Regions from separate parts of the Chryseobacterium proteolyticum genome, predicted to be linked through region 3. Evidence: riboswitches for the same ligand, from Rfam matches in the RefSeq annotation. Region 3 holds a riboswitch; each other region holds the start of a gene.

Region 1 (6,613 bases), on a different contig from region 3:
GAAGATGAGGGAGAGAGTCTTAATCATAGCGGGATGATTGCGCTTGTTGATCAGGAAGGAAATATCCGTTGCAGATATAATAAAGACAATATGCCTATCCTTTACTATTCAGGATTAAACTATAAGGATCCCGAAGGAAAAGAAACACAGCTTACCGGCAAATATCATCCGGACAGGGAAAGGCTGATTGAAGATATTAAGAAGTTATTAAATTAAAAGTTGGATGTCAGGAAGTGTATTGATTGTGAATGAAGGTCTTTAACCCTTGTCTTCCATCATCAAACTTACTCTTTAAAAAATGTTAAACCATAAATACAAAACATTATGAAGATTATGAAAATAGCTGCCTTAGGTGCAGTTTTGGCAGCGCAATTTGCTTTTGCGCAATTCAAGCAAACTCCTTTATCATACGCTTACAATGCGTTGGAAGGTTCAATAGATGCGCAAACCATGGAAATCCATTATACAAAGCATGCTGCGGGGTATGTAAGTAATTTGAATAAGGCAATTGCTGGAACACCTCAGGAAAAAGAGACTTTATTCCAGATCCTTTCTAAAGTTTCAACTCTTAGTCCAACGATCAGAAACAACGCCGGAGGACATTTTAACCACGAACTTTTCTGGACCATGTTAACGCCTGAGAAAAATACCCAGCCTTCTGCGAAATTACTAAAAGCAATTACAGAAACTTTTGGAAGTCTTGATGCCTTTAAAGAGAAAATGAGCAAGGCAGGAGCTGATCGTTTTGGTTCCGGTTGGGCATGGCTTTCCGTGGATAAGAACGGAAAGTTGTTTGTTTCTTCAACTCCTAATCAGGATAATCCTTTAATGGATGTTGTAGAAGAAAAAGGAACTCCAATTCTTGGAATTGATGTATGGGAGCATGCTTATTATTTAAAATATCAGAATAAGAGAGCTGACTATCTTACCGCGATCTGGAACGTATTAAACTGGAAAGAGGTAAGTAAGAGATATGAAAATGCACTGAGCAAAAAATAGATCATGAATTATATTTGCAGCATATTCCTTACCCTCTATATGGTGGTCAGACCTCTGATCCCCATCATGGAATATGCTGTAAATTATGATTATATTGTTGAGGTCCTTTGTGTTAACAAAAACAAACCAGAGCTGAATTGTAATGGTAAATGTTATTTGAGTAAAGAACTCGCTAAAACCAATGATACAGAAACAGCCCCTTTGAGTAAGGGAAAAAATTCCGGACAAAAAATTCTTGATATTTACATCCTTCCGGAAATAACAGAAATAAAAAACACAGATCTAACATACGATCACAATTTTACTTTTATTTATCAAAAGAATTACTCTTTTCTTTTCCTGAAACATATTTTCAGGCCGCCGGTTTTTTAAAGTTGTTTATACATCTTATCACCAATTGTTAAAGTTCACATACTGCGAAAATTACAGATTTTCCACACTCATGTGTTCTTCATAATTGTTTCATGATTCACTTTATAATTCTAAAGTGCTAAAACTTTTATGCCTATTGGGATTGAGAAAATGAATGTTTTCAACATTCGATGTTTATTTCTATTCAAACAAATACAATTTAAAAAAATCAACAATGAAAATTTATAAATTTTTATCTCTATTGTTTATTGGCCTTATATTACTTAGTGCTTCATCATGTCAGAGTAATGACGATAGGGATAATTCACAGGATACTACACCGGGAAACCTACAGATAAAGTTTGAAAACGGATTCAATAACCTTGGCGGTATTGTTTTGAATCAGACAACCCAAACTTCTTCAAGCGGACAAAAACACCAGTTTTCTACTTTAAAATATATTGTAAGTAATATCAGCCTGATTGATGAATCCGGGAAAGAATTTAAATACAATGAAAATAATCCTGATAAAGGAGCCTTTATCATAGACCAGGCAGATGCCGTAGCAGGAATCGTTTATGTAAACCTTACCGGAATTCCTAAAAACAATTATAAAAAAGTGAAGTTTGGTCTGGGAATCAGCCAGAATGCTTATCTCCTGGGAATGGACGGGCAGGCAGAGTTTTGGAATAAAGCTAAAACAAAGGGGATGTCCTGGTCCTGGGCTGCGGGCTATGTTTTTGTAAAGCTGGAAGGGAAATACGGGAGTACTGCTGCAGAGAAGGAGTTTATGAATCATACGGGAAATATGGGAAATGTAGCGGCTAATAATACTCCTGATTTATACCGGGAAATTACTTTAGACCTCCCAACAACGGCGAGAGTGACCGGAAAAATAAGACCGTCGATTCATATTTTGGCCGATCTTAATCAGTATCTGAGTGGTGACACAAAACTTACCCTTAATACATCTAACGATATGATGATGGGATCGAGTCCGCATTTGGTAAGTGTAACCAACAACCTTACTAAAATGTTTACCGTAAACCACGTTCATAATGATGAAGATTAAAAATATTCTGAAGGCAGGATTGATTATTGTTACATTTTTTAATATCATATCGTGCTCAGATGAGGTTATTGAGCCATTGGAAAAGGATGAGGCTTATAACTTACAGTTTCCAGCTTATTTTCCTGAAATGACGTTTGATAAAACGGGGAATTCGATCACCAAAAATGGAGTAGAGCTGGGAAGGAAATTATTCTACGAAGGAAGGCTTTCCCGAAATAATACCATTTCGTGCGGCTTCTGCCATATACAGGAAAATGCTTTTACGCACCATGGGCATAATGTGAGCCATGGGGTGGATGACAGGATCGGAATACGCAATGCCCCTCCTATCCAGAATATGGCATTCTTAAAGCGATATATGTGGGATGGGGTAATTCATAACCTTAATGAGCAACCCATTATTCCTATTACCGACGCAAACGAAATGGATAGTTCAATGCCTGAAGTGATTGCTAAATTAAATGCCGATAGCAAGTATAGAAATCTTTTCAAAGCCGCTTATGGTGATGAATATATTACAGGGGAAAGGGTTTTGAAGGCTTTGTCACAGTTCATGGTAACGATGATTTCTGCTAATTCTAAGTATGACCAGTATAAGCAGGGAAAAGCAACTTTTACTACAACGGAAATGAAGGGAATGGCACTATTCCAGCAGAAATGTTCCTCATGCCATAGTGGAGAATTGTTTACGGATGAAAGTTTCCGCAATACAGGGATGTATTACAATAGTCAGTTTAAGGATGCCGGGCGTTATAGGGTAACATTGGATCAGGTAGATTGGATGAAATTCCGGGTACCCAGCTTAAGGAATGTGGAATATACAGCACCTTATATGCATGACGGGAGATTCTATACCCTGGATGCTGTTCTTAATTTTTACTCGGATAATGTAGAGGACAATCCTAACCTTGATCCGCTGCTTAAACAAAACGGACATATCGGACTCACGATGAACAATGCGGAGAAGCAGTCCATTATTGCTTTCCTGAAAACTCTATCTGATAAAGACTTTGTTACCAACCCAAAATTCTCAGAATAAATTTTAATCAAACATGAAAAACATTTTTTTTAATAGTATTGGGTTTATTTTTATGCCAAATAGCCTATGCAGAACCCATAAGAGACAGTTTGTATATTCCTGAAAATAGTTTTAACCCCAGCAAATTTTTTGATGATGATTGTGATGCTTGTGGCTGTGCTGCAGGAAATGGATCATCAGGATTTGAGTCTTTGCTTAATCCTCAATTTATAGGAATAAAATATTTTGCACAGCATTATAAAGCCAAAGAAAACCTTTTTGTGAATGATCTCACCCAGGATCAGTACTTCAATACCATCCAGTTATGGGGAAAAGTTCCCATTACGAAAAAGCTGAGTGTTTACGGGAGTCTCCCTTTTCAGTTTCATGAAAAAAAAACAATGCAGGGAGACATCAGAATTAATGGAATAGGGGATCTGAATGTAATGGGTATTTATCAGCTGATCAATTCTAAAGATGCATCTCACCAATTAAATGGAGGATTAGGAATAAAAGTTCCGTTAGGAAGATTTGATGAAAAAGGAATTACGGGAGTGAATCCGAGTTTCCAATTGGGAACAGGAAGCTGGGATTATCAGATGGTTGTGAATTATAAATACCAAAAGAACAAAGTTGCGGTAATTGTTAATACGGATTATACTGTTAAAGGTGAAAATAAGAAGTATTATCAGTTTGGAAACCAATGGAACTATGCAGCTACCGGATTTTATCAGCTTTATGCGGACAAAAAAATGATCTTTTCCGGGAAAGCCGGATTACAGGGAGAAGTATATGATAGGAATAAGCAATTTGATGAAGCCTTACCGGATACTGCCGGAAGTGCTTTATATGGAAAATTAGGCTTTGAACTTTCCTATAGTAAATGGAGCCTGGGTAGTGAACTGATGCTTCCTGCCTATTCAAATCTGGCCGGTGGAAACATTGAAGCTAAATCCAGATTCAGTGTGTTTATTAACTTTGGGATATAAAAATCAAATGAACATTCCGTTACTCATGTAACGGAATGTTTGTTTTTATTCTGTTGAAAATCATTTTATTAAGTATAATATTGTTTCTAAGAAGAATTTTCTATCTTTGCCGGAATCTGGTGAGCTGTAAAAGGCTTTTAAAAGGGAATCCGGTGTAAATCCGGAACAGACCCGCTGCTGTAAACTCTAAACCAAAATTTTTGATGTATATATCCACTGTTTTTAATGGGAAGGATTTCAAAAATGGAGTAAGTCAGAAGACCTGCCAGAAGATTAAAGTTTGATGCTTTCGTGGAATAAAGCTAAGGACAACAATGCTTCTGTGCAGCTATGGCTGTACAATGTTATTGCTGCTTTCTTATATCCATTAGTGTCAAGATTATTCTCAGTGAGCTAATGGAACCGAAATTTACTTTTACAACTAAAAAAATAATTATCACAATCCTTGTGCTAATTAACCAGCTTTATTTTTCTCAGTCAAGAGATAGTATAAAGGAAAAAGGGATCCTTCCGGTTACCATTATAAAAAAGATTTTAAAGAAATTCTTCCCGCTCAAACTCTTTCAGGAGAACAGCTGGAAAGGTTGAACAGCCAGTCCGTAGCCGATGCATTACGCTATTTTTCGGGAGTACAGATCAAGGATTACGGTGGAATTGGCGGATTGAAAACGGTTAATATCCGAAGCATGGGTAGCCAGCATGTCGGTGTTTTCTATGATGGGATTCAATTGGGAAATGCACAAAACGGGGTTATCGATCTGGGAAAGTTTTCGCTGGATGATATCGGAGAAATTTCATTATACAACGGACAGAAAAGTGAGATCTTTCAGCCTGCAAAAGATTTTGGATCTTCCGGCTCAATTTATCTCCAACCCAAGACTCCTTATTTTTCCGGAAATAAAAAAACGAATCTTGTACTTAGAATAAAAAACAGCTCAATCGATCTTTTCAACCCGTCATTTCGATTGGAGCAAAAGCTTTCAGATAAAATTTCCGTAAGTTTCAGCTCCGAATTTATACAGAGTGACGGACAATATAAATACAAATACCAGAAAAAACACCCTGATGGTACTATAGCCAATGATACAATTGCAACAAGATATGATTCTTATATTACTGCCAAAAGATTTGAGACCAGCCTGCAGGGAAATCTGAATAATGGAGACTGGAATGTCAGGGGCTACGGATATATTTCAGATCGTGGGATTCCCTCAGCAATTGTGAATAATGGTTTTGATCCGAAAGGACAAAAATTACTTGATAGAAATTATTTTGTTCAGGCTCACCTGAGGAAAAAAATATTTTCAAAATTTGAGACTCAGCTCAAAGCTAAATTTGCCTACGACTATACCCGGTATATGGATACGGTAAATGTAGCTGAAACGGCTTTAAAAACGGATAATACATATATCCAGAGAGAATTATATTTATCATCTTCCAATATTTACTCAATTACACCAAACTGGGATGTTAGTGCTAATGTTGATTTCCAGTATAATAATCTGGATTCCGATCTTAAGCTTTTCTCATTTCCCACGCGTTATACCTCATTGGTTGCTTTTGCAACCACTTACCAATGGAACCGGTTTAAATTTCTTGGAAGTGTTTTAGGCACTTTTATTCGGGAGAATGTTGAACGTAATTCCAAGTCGCCGGATAAGAGTGAATGGACACCCTCTGCATTTTTGAGTTACCAGCCACTGGCCTTTAAGAATTTAACTGTGAGAGCATTTTATAAAAGGATTTTTAGAATGCCGACTTTCAATGACCTGTACTATACCATGATCGGGAATGTTTTTCTTAAACCTGAATTTACCAATCAATATGACGTAGGTTTTACTTATCAGAAGACTTATAACCATCAGGTTCTGAAAAGTATTTACTTCAAGGCAGACGGGTATTATAACAAAGTGGAAAATAAGATCATTGCAGTGCCCACAACCAATCTTTTCAGATGGATGATGACGAATCTTGGAGATGTTCAGATCATAGGATCAGATGTGAATATACAGGCTGAGCTGGACCTTGGGAAAGTAATATTGAAACCATTGTTGAGCTATACCTACCAAAGTGCACGCGATTTTACTGAAAAAGGAGAGTCATATTATGGAGATCAGATTCCTTATGTGCCGTGGCATTCAGGAACTTTTACTTTGATGGCTGATTATAAGGAGTGGAGCTTTA
Region 2 (6,613 bases), on a different contig from region 3:
ATATCCTGTCTCTGTAGCGGCGCGGATAATGGGATTAATTAAATTTAAATTTTTGAAATTCATTGATAAGGTTTGCCGAATCTTCGACCTTTGACCAATTCTTTATCAGGAATTGAATATTTATTTTATTGTTGGTGTATCGGAAAAAAATAATTTTTCCCGTTGTTTCATTTGCTTTGTTCACCAATAATCTGAATAAATAAAGATCGTTGCTGAGTTTGCAATAGCGTGGCATGCCTCACATTAAATGAGCACCTCTATACGCCCGTAAACCCTGGAGCCTGCGTAATGGTCTTCTTTTGTAATTTCTACTGAGAGTAAATCTCCTAAAGGAGTAAAAGGATCTTCAAATTGTTTTTCTATTCTTTGTTTTTTAAAGTTGCCTGTATATATATTCATTCAAGAAATAAATAAGGGTTAATTTTTGGCAGCTGAAAAAGCAAAAACTGAAAGAAAAAAATAAGTATTCTAAACTGTAACAGATAGCAAAGGCAGAGGCCTGGTTATTTATTAAGTGCAAAGATACGAAAAAATAAGGGATAATCGATGTTTTAATTAATTGATTTTCAAAAAATTGTTTAAAAACAGCTTTTAGCCATAAAGAATCGGGCTTCTGTTTGTAAATATAAGGTCAAAATCTTTTGTAATGGGTTGTTTTTTTAATTAATGTATTACATGATCCTGTCAGCAACATTATATTTGCTAACAGGATCTGTTTGTTGAGGTTGCTTTTCCTCCTCTAAGCTAAGAAAATTAAAATATTGTCCACATCTGTTCCAAAAAATAACAATGTAAATATGAGAAAGGAATAGTCTTATTTACTTCAGCTTCAGTTCGTATATTTTTGCGGGGAGTGAAAATGCTTTCAGGGTGGTCGTTTTTATAAATTCAAATCCAACCGAATTGAAGAATGAGAGCATGGGATCATCTTCAGTTATGCTGATCCAGATACGATCTGTAAAAGTAATAGCTGATCTGCTTTTGTTCCATAATGATTGTCTTATTTCAGGCTGATCATATTCAGGAAGGATAGAAAAATCAATTATTTCCGTCATTCTCTCCCCTTCGGTTGCTTCCGGATATAATGATCCGCTTTTAAAAAGGCAATAACCGACGGGTTCATGATCTGCAAATACCATAATGAGCTGGGTGGATAAGTCATTCAGGATATTGATCATTTTCCTGTATTCTACATTTTCGGCAAGGTATTCTTCAATTTTTTTCCGATGAAACTTTTCCAGAATAGGTATTTCTGATATAAGGTCTCATGACAGCAAAAAGGTGATCGATTCCCTGGTCTGATCCTACGGTAAATTTGGATATAATTTCCATTATGATTCTTTTTTTACCCAAAGCTAATGGATTATTAAACTGTTGTATGAGTACAGTTGAGTACAATTGAATCAGTACAGTTGGTTTTTAATCATTTGTGCAAACACATTTGTACATTTGCTATGAAAAAGATGAAACGCCATGAAGACGTACAGATATGAGATTTTTACCACTGCTATTGAAGATAAAATAAAGACTGGAATGTTAAAGCCCGGCACCCGTCTACCGTCTGTGAGAGAGATTAAAGAAAATTATCATCTGAGTACAAGTTCGGTTCAAAGTGGTTATGATCATCTGGTGATGAAAGGATGGGTGAAAAATATTCCCCGTTCCGGTTATTTTGTAGCAGCTGATATTCCACAAATAAACAGTGAAATCTTACCACTTTACCCAGTCTCAAAAAATGAAGTTTTCAATAAAAACGTTGCTCTGATTTCATCAAGAAATAAGCCCTCCGAATATACCTCATTTAATTCGGCAGCACCTACGGATCTTTTGATTCCGCAAAAGCTCATTTTAAAAAAAAATGCAGGAAGTGATCCGCGAAAAAGGGACTTCACTTCTTCGCTACTATCCTGCTAACGGGTCATTAGAACTAAGAGATCTTATCGCTAAACGTGCTTCTCAATATGGATACACATTGCATCCTGAAAAATTAATCATTACAGATGGAGCATTGCAGGCACTTTACATTGCCCTGGCATCTGTGACAAATGCCGGTGATCTCATTGCTGTTGAAAGTCCGTGCGTTTTTTCTGTTTTGGAAGTAATTGCCAATCTGAAACTTAAAGCCATAGAAATTCCTGTCCGGGATAGAGATGGTTTTGATACGGGATATTTAAAAAAGATATGCGCGGATCATAATATCAGATCTCTTGTAGTTACACCTAATTTTCACAATCCTACCGGAATTCTGATGTCGGATATTGTAAAAAAAGAACTGCTTTCCATTGCGGAAGAATATGAGTTTCCGATTATCGAAAATGATATTTACGGAGACCTTTATTTTGGCAATGAGAGACCTTCGGGGATTGGGAGTTTTGATACCGGTGGCTGGGTAATAACTTTTTCTTCTTTTTCTAAAACATTGGCTCCCGGTATTCGCCTGGGATGGATGCATTCGGGAAAATTCCATGCGGAAGCAGAGAGAACCAGGTTTGCCTTAGGAAGATCTGTTGCTCCGGTATATCAGGAAATGGTCATTAAACTGCTTGAAGACCATAGCTATGATAAACATTTGCGTTCATTTCGTAAACAGCTATATAAGCAGGCTAAAGATGTGCTAGAGGTATTAAAAAGCCATTTTCCGGATGGGTCTTATTTTGAAGATCCTCAGGGTGGATACAGCATTTGGGGAAGTTTGCCTGAAGGAGTGGATATGGAGAAATTTTACGCTTATTGCGAACAGCAAAGAATATTATTTACTCCAGGAGAAATTTTTAGTCTTACCGATCAGTTCAGGTACCATTTCAGGATTATTTTTGCAGAACGTATCACATCCCATAGCCTGTTGGCTTTGCAAAATATAGGTGAGAATTTGAAACAGATATTGTGAGTGTTTTTCCGGCTTTTATCTGTTAATTCAGAATCATATTTTCATATTGAGAGCATATGCTTTTCTCAATAATCGTGTTTGTCGGATTTTTTTTGCAAGTGGCTTTTACATAATCAAGATCATTTTGATTATGATTTTGAAAATTGAAAATATATTTATAATGCCTATTTTCAAAGAATTACGAATTCCTAACTGTTGTTCGTAAATAATTATTTTCGTGTTTCAATAAAATACCTATATTTACCACCAAGGAGTTCATTTATACTTCTTTATCAACCGGAATTGGTTACACTTAGCTGTGAATTAAAAGGGAATCGTGTGTGAATCACGAACTGTCGCGCAACTGTAAGTAACACTCAAAAGGTTTTTATCAATCAGGGTTCACTGTTCTTTTTTTGAATGGGAAGGACGATAAAAATTGTTACAAGTCAGGAGACCTGCCTATTTCGAATTGACGATGCTTTCGCGATCTGAAGCTTATAGTCAGGTATGATACGATGTGATAACAGTGCCCGATATCTTTTTGTGTACATTATCATTTTTAAGAAATGGTTTACAGGTTTTGCTTTTCAGGGCTGTATCATTTCTACAGCTTGCTCGTATTAGTCCCTTTCCATAATTTTCTCTTTTACAAAGTATTGTGAAGTTTTATCAGCACCTTTTATATTGATTTATAAGCATTACAGGCTGATGGCAGCAATCTTTGACCGGATTGTTATTACATGAAAATGTAATGAGGCTGTTCAACCATTCATTAAGGTTTATAGGTCGTTTAATTATTTTAATCATTTAAAGAATAATCTTTCTTTAAATTGTTGGAAGAATGTGAGTTAAAATACATCAAAACGAACAATAATATTAAAGATGAGTAAAAATGTAAGTCTAGAGTCTGCCGGATTACGTTTCCGGGAGACGATGCAAAAAGAAAACCCTCTTCAGATTGTCGGGGCTATCAATGCCAATCATGCATTGCTGGCGCAACAGGCAGGATTCAATGCTATTTATCTTTCCGGAGGAGGAGTTGCTGCAGGATCGTTGGGAATTCCGGATCTGGGAATTACGACCCTTGAGGATGTTCTGATCGATATTCAACGAATAACCAATGTATGTGATTTACCTCTATTGGTGGATGTAGATACGGGGTTTGGTCCTTCGGCATTCAACGTAGCAAGAACTGTAAAATCATTAATTAAAGCCGGAGCAGGTGCTTTGCATATTGAAGACCAGGTGGGAGCGAAACGTTGTGGGCACCGTCCAGGTAAAGAAGTGGTAAGCAAAGAGGAAATGGTAGACCGTTTGAAGGCTGCTGTTGATGCTCGGACGGATGAAAATTTTGTGATCGGGGCACGTACTGATGCTTTTGCCAATGAAGGGCTTGAAAAAACATTGGAAAGGGCTGTTGCCTATAAAGAAGCCGGAGCAGATTTCATCTTTGCGGAGGCTGTTCCTGATTTAAGCTATTATCAAAAGTTTGTAGACGCTACAGGTATTCCTGTACTGGCCAATATTACAGAATTCGGAATGATTAAAATGTATACTGCTGATGAACTGAAAGATGCGGGAGTCGGTTTGATTTTATATCCCCTTTCTGCTTTCCGGGCGGCAAATAAGGCAGCACTGAATGTTTACGAGCATATCCGGAAAGATGGAACCCAGGCTCATGTAATTGATACCATGCAGACCCGGGAAGAGCTTTACAAAAGCATTGGATACCATGATTACGAACAAAAATTAGATAACCTATTTAAACAGAACAAGAATGTCAATGAATAACGAACCAACATTTAAGCCTAAGAAAAGTGTAGCGCTTTCCGGGGTTGCCGCAGGTAATACTGCACTTTGCAGTGTAGGAAAAAGTGGAAATGATCTCCATTACAGAGGTTATGACATTTTGGACCTCGCAGAAAAAGCAGAATTTGAGGAGGTAGCCTATCTTCTTATTTACGGACAGCTACCAACAGGAGCCCAGCTAAAAAACTATAAAGCCAAATTGAAATCACTGAGAGGATTACCACATTCTGTAAGAAATATCCTGAAAAGTATTCCTGCAGCTGCCCATCCGATGGATGTAATGCGCTCCATGGTTTCAGCAATTGGAAGTATTCAGCCTGAAAAAGACGATCATAATGTGGCGGGAGCAAGGGATATTGCAGACAAATTACTGGCATCATTCAGTTCCGGACTTTTGTATTGGTATCATTATACGCATAACGGAAAAGAGATTGATGTAGAAACTGATGATGATACTATTGGGGGCCATTTTCTTCACCTGTTGCATGGTAAAAAAGCACCTGATTCCTGGGTGAAGGCAATGGAAATCTCTCTTAATCTGTATGCAGAGCATGAATTTAACGCTTCTACTTTTACTGCGCGTGTTATTGCGGGAACCTCTTCAGATTTTTATTCCTGTATAACGGGAGCTATCGGTGCTTTAAGAGGTCCTAAACATGGTGGGGCGAATGAAGTGGCTTTCGAAATTCAGAGTCGTTATAATTCCCCGGATGAAGCGGAAGAGGATATCAGAAGGCGTATTGGTAACAAAGAAGTAATTATTGGATTTGGACATCCGGTGTACACCATATCGGATCCGCGAAACGTAGTGATAAAAAAAGTAGCGAAAGAACTTTCCGAAGAGGCCGGAGATATGTTGCTTTATCATATTGCTGAAAGGCTGGAAACCATAATGTGGGAAGAAAAGAAAATGTTCCCTAACCTGGATTGGTTCTCAGCGGTTTCGTATCATCTGATGGGAGTGCCAACCCTTATGTTCACTCCGTTATTTGTTATTTCAAGAGTCACCGGATGGAGTGCCCACATCATTGAACAAAGGCAGGATGGCAAAATTATCCGTCCAAGTGCCAATTACACCGGGCCTGAAAATAAAGAATTTGTTCCTATCACAAGCAGATAATACAATCGATTTAAAATATAAACTAATTAAACTTAAAACAAAAAGATGTCATCACACATTTCAAATGAAAGACCACAACCAGATCAGGTATTAACAGATATTGCAGATTACGTATTGAACTTCGAAATTAAAAACGACCTGGCCTGGAAAACGGCCCAATACTGCCTTTTAGATACTATTGGATGTGGATTGGAAGCTTTAACTTATCCTGCCTGTACGAAATTATTGGGACCTATTGTAAAAGGAACTGTTGTTCCGAATGGAGCAAAAGTGCCGGGAACTCAGTTTCAATTGGATCCGGTTCAGGCGGCTTTCAATATCGGAGCTATTATTCGTTGGCTGGATTTTAATGATACATGGCTAGCTGCAGAATGGGGACATCCTTCTGATAACTTAGGAGGAATTTTAGCAACCGCTGACTGGTTGTCCAGAACCCATATTGCAGAAGGAAAAGCTCCTTTGAAAATGAAGCAGGTGCTGGAAGCCATGATCATGGCGCATGAGATTCAGGGTGTAATTGCTCTTGAAAATTCATTCAACAGAGTAGGTTTAGATCACGTTTTATTAGTGAAGTTGGCTTCTACGGCCGTTGTAGGGAAATTAATTGGATTGACCCGTGATGAGCTGATCAATGCGATCTCATTGGCCTTTGTGGACGGACAATCTTTAAGAACATACCGTCATGCTCCTAACACAGGAAGTCGTAAGTCATGGGCAGCCGGAGATGCCACTTCCAGAGCTGTCCGTTTAGCATTAATTGCCAAAACCGGCGAAATGGGTTATCCTTCGGTACTTACGGCTAAAACATGGGGATT
Region 3 (6,613 bases):
AAATCCTTTTTAACACCAGCTTCAAAACGCAGATCTTTCGTCGGAAAATATCGTATTAACCCCGCTAAAGAGCCTACATTTCTACTTACATTACCAATTCCTTCAGTTTTTACACCTTGGAGATCAGGCTGATACCCCTCACCTTTGTTTACCTGGAATTCGGTGATGATGTTGACATTAAGTTCAGGTACGATGAAATAATTAAAATCATTTTTAAAGATATAATTTTTCCCTGTTGAACCACTGGTCTTCGGAGCATTGTAATTGCCAAAATATTGGAAATTTTCTTCTGTGTAAGCAGCTTTTAAGCTATTTGAAAATTTACTTTTAGTAATATCCCAGGAAAGTAAGCTTCTGGTGCTTTGTGTCTCGTATTTTGTACGGTTGCCATTCTCTACAAAAATCGGATAATTCTGTGTCGAGTCAAAAAACTGACTTTGCCATGAGATCGTCTGATGTCTCGCAATTTTATAGGAGATTCCAACATTAAACGTACTGTTAAAGTATTTGCCGTTTCTATTAATATAGTTTTTTTCTTCCACTTTATAATCATTCTGACTGATCGAATGATTTCCTGAGACTTTAAAACTCAGCTTTTCATTGCTGTAGGAGGCCGTTCCGAAATTATTAAAAGTACCAAATGATCCACCCTCAGAATACAGGGAGGCTTTAAAACCTTTATTGAAATCCAGATTATTATTGAGATGTATACTTCCGCCGATTGCACCACTTCCGTATATTACACTTCCGCCACCGGCTTTCACTCCGATCTCATCATATCCGAAAAGAGGAATATTATTAATGTCTCCCTGACCAAGAAATATCGAATTGATATTGATTCCATTCCAAACAAAGGCTGTCTGTGGAGCAGAGGTTCCTCTGAACGAAGGCGAAGAAACTGCACCTCGTCCGTTTTCCTTGATATAAATACTGGATTGGAAACGTAAAAGTTCTGAAAGATTCGTGGAATTCTTTTCAGCATCCTGAGGAGTAATGGGAGTAACCTTATGAAAAAGTTTTACCTTGTTCATCTGGTTGTCAAAAATATAAACGGTATCGATTGCTTTCTCTTGTCCCAGACAAAGAAAATAAGCAGATGACGATAAAAGCAGTACTAAGGTTTTTTTCATACTATTTTACTTTTCCACCGAAAGCAATATATTTTTGATATTATCATTTTGGCAGGTCTCCTGACTTTCGCATTTCTATACCTTCCCGTTTTCACAGTGGTTTCTTATAGAAATTTTAATTGCGATCTACAGTTGCGGGGACAGTCTGGGATTTTCACCCAATTCCCTATTATTTCAATAGCTTGAAAACCAAAATTTTTGCAAAGATAAGTTTTTAAAAAGAAATCTCAGTCGTATCTGTTAATTTGTAATCAAAACAATGGTCTGCAGAAAAAATAACGATTCCCAGAACCTCAGAATTGAGAGTTTCACGATTACAAGAACGTCGAGTCAAAGTAAAATGGCAATAGATCTTTAATCGAATTTACCTTAACGATTTCATCATTCATACTGGAAAAATAAAGATCAATATTTTCTTTTTGTTTTGTTTCGTATTCAATAAGACTTTGTCTGCAGGCGCCACACGGGGGAATCGGTGGTGTTTTTTCAGAAGATTCTTTAGGGCCTCCTACGATAAAAATCTTTTTGATCTTTTCCTCAGGAAAATTTGCACCTATCCAGAATAGAGCTGTTCTTTCAGCACAAAGTCCGGATGGAAAAGCTGCATTTTCCTGATTGTTACCGGAAAATATTTCTCCGTTTTCAAGTAATACGGAGCACCCGACCAAAAATTGGGAATAAGGGGCATAAGCATTTTCGCGGGCTTGTTTTGCTCTTTCGAAAAGTTTTTTTTTCTATATCGTTCAGTTCAGAGCTATTTTTAAAATATTCGTAGCCGATCTGTATATCTTTTTTCATATATTTATTGGAGCCTAAAAAGGGGAGGTAAAATTAGTTCTTTTTAATCACGTGGGCAACCCGGGATTATTTCCTCTCCATTAGTAAAATTCAAAAATTAATAGACAATGTTATATACTCCGATACAATTCAGAAATATTAAACTCTCTAACCGATGGGTTATGTCACCTATGTGTATGTATTCAAGTGAAAACGGAATGGCTAATGACTTTCATTTCGTACATTACGGAAGCAGATCACAAGGTGGTACCGGACTGATAATGATTGAAGCAACGGGTGTTGAACCCCGGGGAAGGATCACTAATAAATGTATGGGAATATGGAATGACGAACAAGCTGAAAAACTTCAGCAGATTGTCAACTTTGTCCACTCCAATTCTGAGAGTAAAATCGGAATCCAGCTGGCACATGCCGGAAGAAAAGGCTCTACCTGGAATAATATTCAAATTCCAGTGGAAGAGGGGTGGGAAACTCTGGCACCTAGCCCGATTCCTTATCATCCTACAGAAAGAATTCCACACGCTCTGACGCTGGAAGAAATCAAAACTCAGGTTCAGAATTTTAAAGAAGCAGCAAGAAGAGCTGTGAAAGCAGGATTTGACATTATAGAGATCCACGGAGCGCATGGATATTTAGTTCATCAGTTTTTATCTCCGCTTTCGAATATACGAACAGATGAATATGGAGGCAGCTTCGAAAACAGAATACGATTTTTAATAGAAATAGTAGATGCGGTAAACGAGGAACTGAATGATAATACTGCATTGTTTGTGAGAATCTCAGGAACAGAATATGCTGAAAATGGATGGGATATCGAAAGCAGTGTAGAGCTTGCAAAAATACTGAAGCAGCATAAGGTGGATTTAGTGGACGTTTCAAGTGGTGGGAATATTCATGGAGCAAAGATTGCTGTCTTTGACGGTTATCAGGTCCCCTTATCATCACAGGTAAAAAATAAAGCTGAAGTGAAGACGGGAGCAGTAGGTTTGATCACAAAAATAGAGCAGGCTGAGGATATTTTACAGAAGGGTGATGCCGATCTTATTTTTGTAGCCAGGGAAATTCTTAGAAATCCATATATTGCAGTTCAGGGATCCTTTGAAATGAATGAAAACTGTTTTTTCCCACATCAATATCTAAGAGCTAAAATTTCTTCTTAATTTTAGAAACCAAAATAAAAGTTCAGGAAATGAAGATTGAAGATTTTATGCTACCTTGTCCAAGCAAAAAATTCTTAGGAATTGAATGTTTTGGTTGTGGTACCCAAAGGGCAATTGTTTTAGTCTTTGAGGGAAAATTTTCAGAGGCTTTTCATATGTTTCCTGCGGTCTACACCTTACTTCTTTTTTTGCTTATGGTAGGAGTGAACTTTATTGATAAAAAAAGAAGCTATGGTAATGTACTGGTTTTTTTAGCCATTATTAATTCAATTATCATGGTGGTTTCTTATTTTTATAAACATCCTTTAACATTACATTAAATTATTAAAATAACTAACTATGAATCAAAAATTACCAAACGCGACAACCGTACTAGTACTAGGAATCGTCGCTATCCTCGGAAGCTGTTGCTGTAACGGGATTGTAGGTGTAATCTGTGGATTAATCGGAATGAATCTGTACAATAAGGATAATACGCTATATCTTCAGAATCCGGGAGTATATTCAGACTATGATAACCTTAAAACAGGAAGAATATTATGCATCATTGGTCTGATTATAGGAGTTCTGAGTCTTGCCTATATGATCTTTGTCCTTTCTACTGTCGGCTGGGACGGATATATGGAGCAGATTAATCAGCTTAAAAATATGGGAAAATAACTTTAATGATATGATCGAACTGAATGACCGCAATTTTGCGGTCATTTTTTGTTGGTGGGTTGTTTGTAATTTTCTTCAATGTAATACGTAAATAGGAAATTTTATCGGAAACATGATTTATTTAATGGTATTTATTCATGTAAACCAGTATGTTATTAGTAAATTGAAGTATATAAATTTCAAATATTAATTGTATGAAAGCAGTACGTTTTTTCGGACATAAAGATGTCCGTGTTGTAGATGATATGGAAATCCCAAAACCATCAGGAGAAGAAGTGTTATTAAAGATTGGAGGTGCAGGTGTTTGTCATTCGGATTTGCATATTATAGATGAAGGTACAGTTTCGGGTTCTGTTTTTACTTTGGGACATGAGAATGCGGGATGGATTGAAGAAATCGGTTCAGATGTCAAAGGATATAAAAAAGGGGATGCTGTCTTAGTCTATGGACCTTGGGGATGCGGGCATTGTAAACCCTGTCAGCAATCAAAAGAGAACTATTGTGACCATCAGTCAGAAATGGCGTATGGTGGAGGATTAGGACTGAATGGCGGGATGGCAGAATATATGCTTGTTCCATCGTCCCGTTTATTGGTTCCTATTTATGATCTTGATCCCGTTATAGCTGCACCACTTACCGATGCTGCTTTAACCCCGTATTCAGCGATCAAAAGGTCACTGGATAAATTGATGGCAGATGAGTATGTGGTGGTGATCGGTGTTGGGGGATTAGGGCATGTTGCACTTCAGATTTTACGGGAGATCAGCGGAGCTGAAATTATTGCATGTGATGTCACAGAAGATAAGCTGGCCTTTGCCAGAGAGCTTGGAGCTTCTTACACCATTAATTCCAAAGATGCTGATGCTGCAGAACAGATCAAAAAGATTACCGGAATAAAAAAGGCTAAAGTAGTATTGGATTTTGTTGGAGCAACTTCGACCATTGAGTTGGGAACTAAGGTTGTAAGCCTTGACGGAGACCTTACCATTGTAGGATTGGGAGGAGGACATTATCAATACAATATGTCCGGATTGCCATTTGGGGTAAGTATGACTAATCCTTACTGGGGCTCCCGGGTGGAACTGATGGAGGTTGTAGGACTTGCCAGACAAAAGAAAATCCATATTGAAATTGAAAAATATAAGCTCGATCAGGCTAATGAGGTTTATGACCGGCTAAGAGAAGGAAAAATCAAAGGCAGAGCGGTCTTGATTCCCTGATATTTAAACTACCAATAAAAAGCCTTCTCTTTATTAAGAGAAGGCTTTTTTTATTTTAAATAAAATCCTGAAAGCTTATTTAACGATAAACTTAAGACTGGAATTATCCAGTTTTAAGATATAGACACCTTGCTCAAGATTTTTAATTTTAATTGAATTCCTGCTGTTTTTGAAGGGGCTGTTAATTGTTTGCATTATTTTCCCTTGCAAATTATAGATCTCAGCTTTTTTAATATTCTGAGTTTCTCCTTTTATGAAAATCTCCTGATTTGAAATGGGATTAGGATAAACCTGTAAATCTTTTGACTCAGGCTGAACATCAGAAGAGATACTCTTGCTTTGCTTTCCTGTCCCTGAGTAGCAAGTCCAGCTCAGGTTGTCAAGAGCTACACGATTGCTTGATGAATTATTATCCAATGTCACTACTACATTCCCGGAAACATTAATATTATTGATTGTTGTGGTTGCAGTTGTTGCACTGTAAGGAATTGTTCCCACCTGTACTCCGTTTACCAAAACATTAAACGTTCCTGCGCTTCCGCTGAATTTTAATTGAGTAGTTACCGTTAATGATCCGATACCATTAGCTGAGCTGCTTGATTTTAAAGAACCATCACGAACAGTAATCGCCTTATTGGAAATCGTCTGATCGGTTCTTGCATCTGTTGCGGTCCAGGTAATTCCACCATTGGTCCATGTTCTTGTAGAATAGCTTGATGAACTTCCCGTAGGAATGGTTTCAAAATTTTCATTGACACAATCTGTACCTGGATTCGTTGTTCCTCCGGATTCTGTAGTTGCAGAAACTGTTGAGCTGTCGGAAGAAGTATTTCCAGCCGCATCCTTAGCTACTACATAAAAAGTATAAGTTGTGGATGAACTCAATCCTGAAATTGTTGCAGAAGTTGAAGCTACATTGGTTTTTAAGCTTCCGTTCATATAAACGTCGTAAGAGGAAACGCCAACATTATCCGTTGAGGCAGTCCATGAAAGAGATACACTACTTGATGTTTTACCTGAAACACTAAGGCCCGTAACTGTTGTAGGTGCCTGAGTATCGTTTGATGGTTGTTGGGATCCCCAGATCTGATCTACATAAGCAGGATTGTCAATAAAAGGATTTCTATTGCCCTGATAAGTATAAGAAGCATTATTTCTTAAGATTTCTGCCTGAGAAACAGGATCCTGATTATGCCATGCTAAAAGAACATTAAGCTCCCAGGTTTGTAACCCCGGAAAAGCTGTGTTTCCTAGCATATTACCTGAAGAGAAAGAAGAAAGCTTACTTTGATAACGTGTTACAAAATAAAAGATCATTCTGGCCACATCTCCTTTGAATTCATCAATTGGCTCGAAAACTGTTCCCGAGTACCCTGAAGATACGGAGTTTCCTAATTTTGATCCATTTTTGGATGTAAATGTTGCTGTTCCTACTTTTCCGAAAGGATAATTGGATCTCATTCCGTTTACTTTACCATCGGTAGCTCTGATGAAGTTGATATCCGAAACCATCGGTGATGCTTCATTAAATAAGCTTTGTGGTACAATATGTTCACGGTTATAGCAATTTCCTTCTACTGAATAAGTTCCGCATTGATTCGTCACCGGAGTATAGTTGTACGGATCCGCGCCATTGGGCTTCTCG

The links. Region 3 has a riboswitch for cobalamin ahead of ACJ5H0_RS07940 (TonB-dependent receptor plug domain-containing protein). Riboswitches for the same ligand answer to the same signal wherever they lie in the genome.
Region 1: it holds a riboswitch for cobalamin, as region 3 does, so the genes downstream of both, ACJ5H0_RS14310 (TonB-dependent receptor plug domain-containing protein) here and ACJ5H0_RS07940 (TonB-dependent receptor plug domain-containing protein) in region 3, are expected to answer to the same signal.
Region 2: it holds a riboswitch for cobalamin, as region 3 does, so the genes downstream of both, prpB (methylisocitrate lyase) here and ACJ5H0_RS07940 (TonB-dependent receptor plug domain-containing protein) in region 3, are expected to answer to the same signal.

What each region holds. Positions count from the first base shown of each region.
Region 1 covers NZ_JBJLWK010000003.1:722,660-729,272, forward strand. The annotation lists gene ACJ5H0_RS14280 (SCO family protein) at 1-216, shown strand, start outside; gene ACJ5H0_RS14285 (superoxide dismutase) at 325-999, shown strand; gene ACJ5H0_RS14290 (hypothetical protein) at 1,003-1,371, shown strand; gene ACJ5H0_RS14295 (MbnP family protein) at 1,586-2,422, shown strand; gene ACJ5H0_RS14300 (cytochrome-c peroxidase) at 2,412-3,461, shown strand; gene ACJ5H0_RS14305 (transporter) at 3,500-4,429, shown strand; cobalamin riboswitch at 4,530-4,713, shown strand; gene ACJ5H0_RS14310 (TonB-dependent receptor plug domain-containing protein) at 5,014-6,613, shown strand, end outside.
Region 2 covers NZ_JBJLWK010000004.1:146,010-152,622, forward strand. The annotation lists gene ACJ5H0_RS16435 (DEAD/DEAH box helicase) at 1-63, opposite strand, end outside; gene ACJ5H0_RS16440 (hypothetical protein) at 244-399, opposite strand; gene ACJ5H0_RS16445 (hypothetical protein) at 819-1,178, opposite strand; gene ACJ5H0_RS16450 (GntR family transcriptional regulator) at 1,474-1,914, shown strand; gene ACJ5H0_RS16455 (aminotransferase-like domain-containing protein) at 1,859-2,887, shown strand; cobalamin riboswitch at 3,154-3,346, shown strand; gene prpB (methylisocitrate lyase) at 3,752-4,660, shown strand; gene prpC (bifunctional 2-methylcitrate synthase/citrate synthase) at 4,653-5,798, shown strand; partial or broken gene ACJ5H0_RS16470 (bifunctional 2-methylcitrate dehydratase/aconitate hydratase) at 5,844-6,613, shown strand, end outside.
Region 3 covers NZ_JBJLWK010000002.1:442,630-449,242, reverse strand. The annotation lists gene ACJ5H0_RS07940 (TonB-dependent receptor plug domain-containing protein) at 1-1,130, opposite strand, end outside; cobalamin riboswitch at 1,164-1,339, opposite strand; partial or broken gene ACJ5H0_RS07935 (cytidine deaminase) at 1,445-1,928, opposite strand; gene namA (NADPH dehydrogenase NamA) at 2,036-3,088, shown strand; gene ACJ5H0_RS07925 (DUF2752 domain-containing protein) at 3,118-3,408, shown strand; gene ACJ5H0_RS07920 (CCC motif membrane protein) at 3,428-3,748, shown strand; gene ACJ5H0_RS07915 (NAD(P)-dependent alcohol dehydrogenase) at 3,943-4,968, shown strand; gene ACJ5H0_RS07910 (endonuclease) at 5,044-6,613, opposite strand, start outside.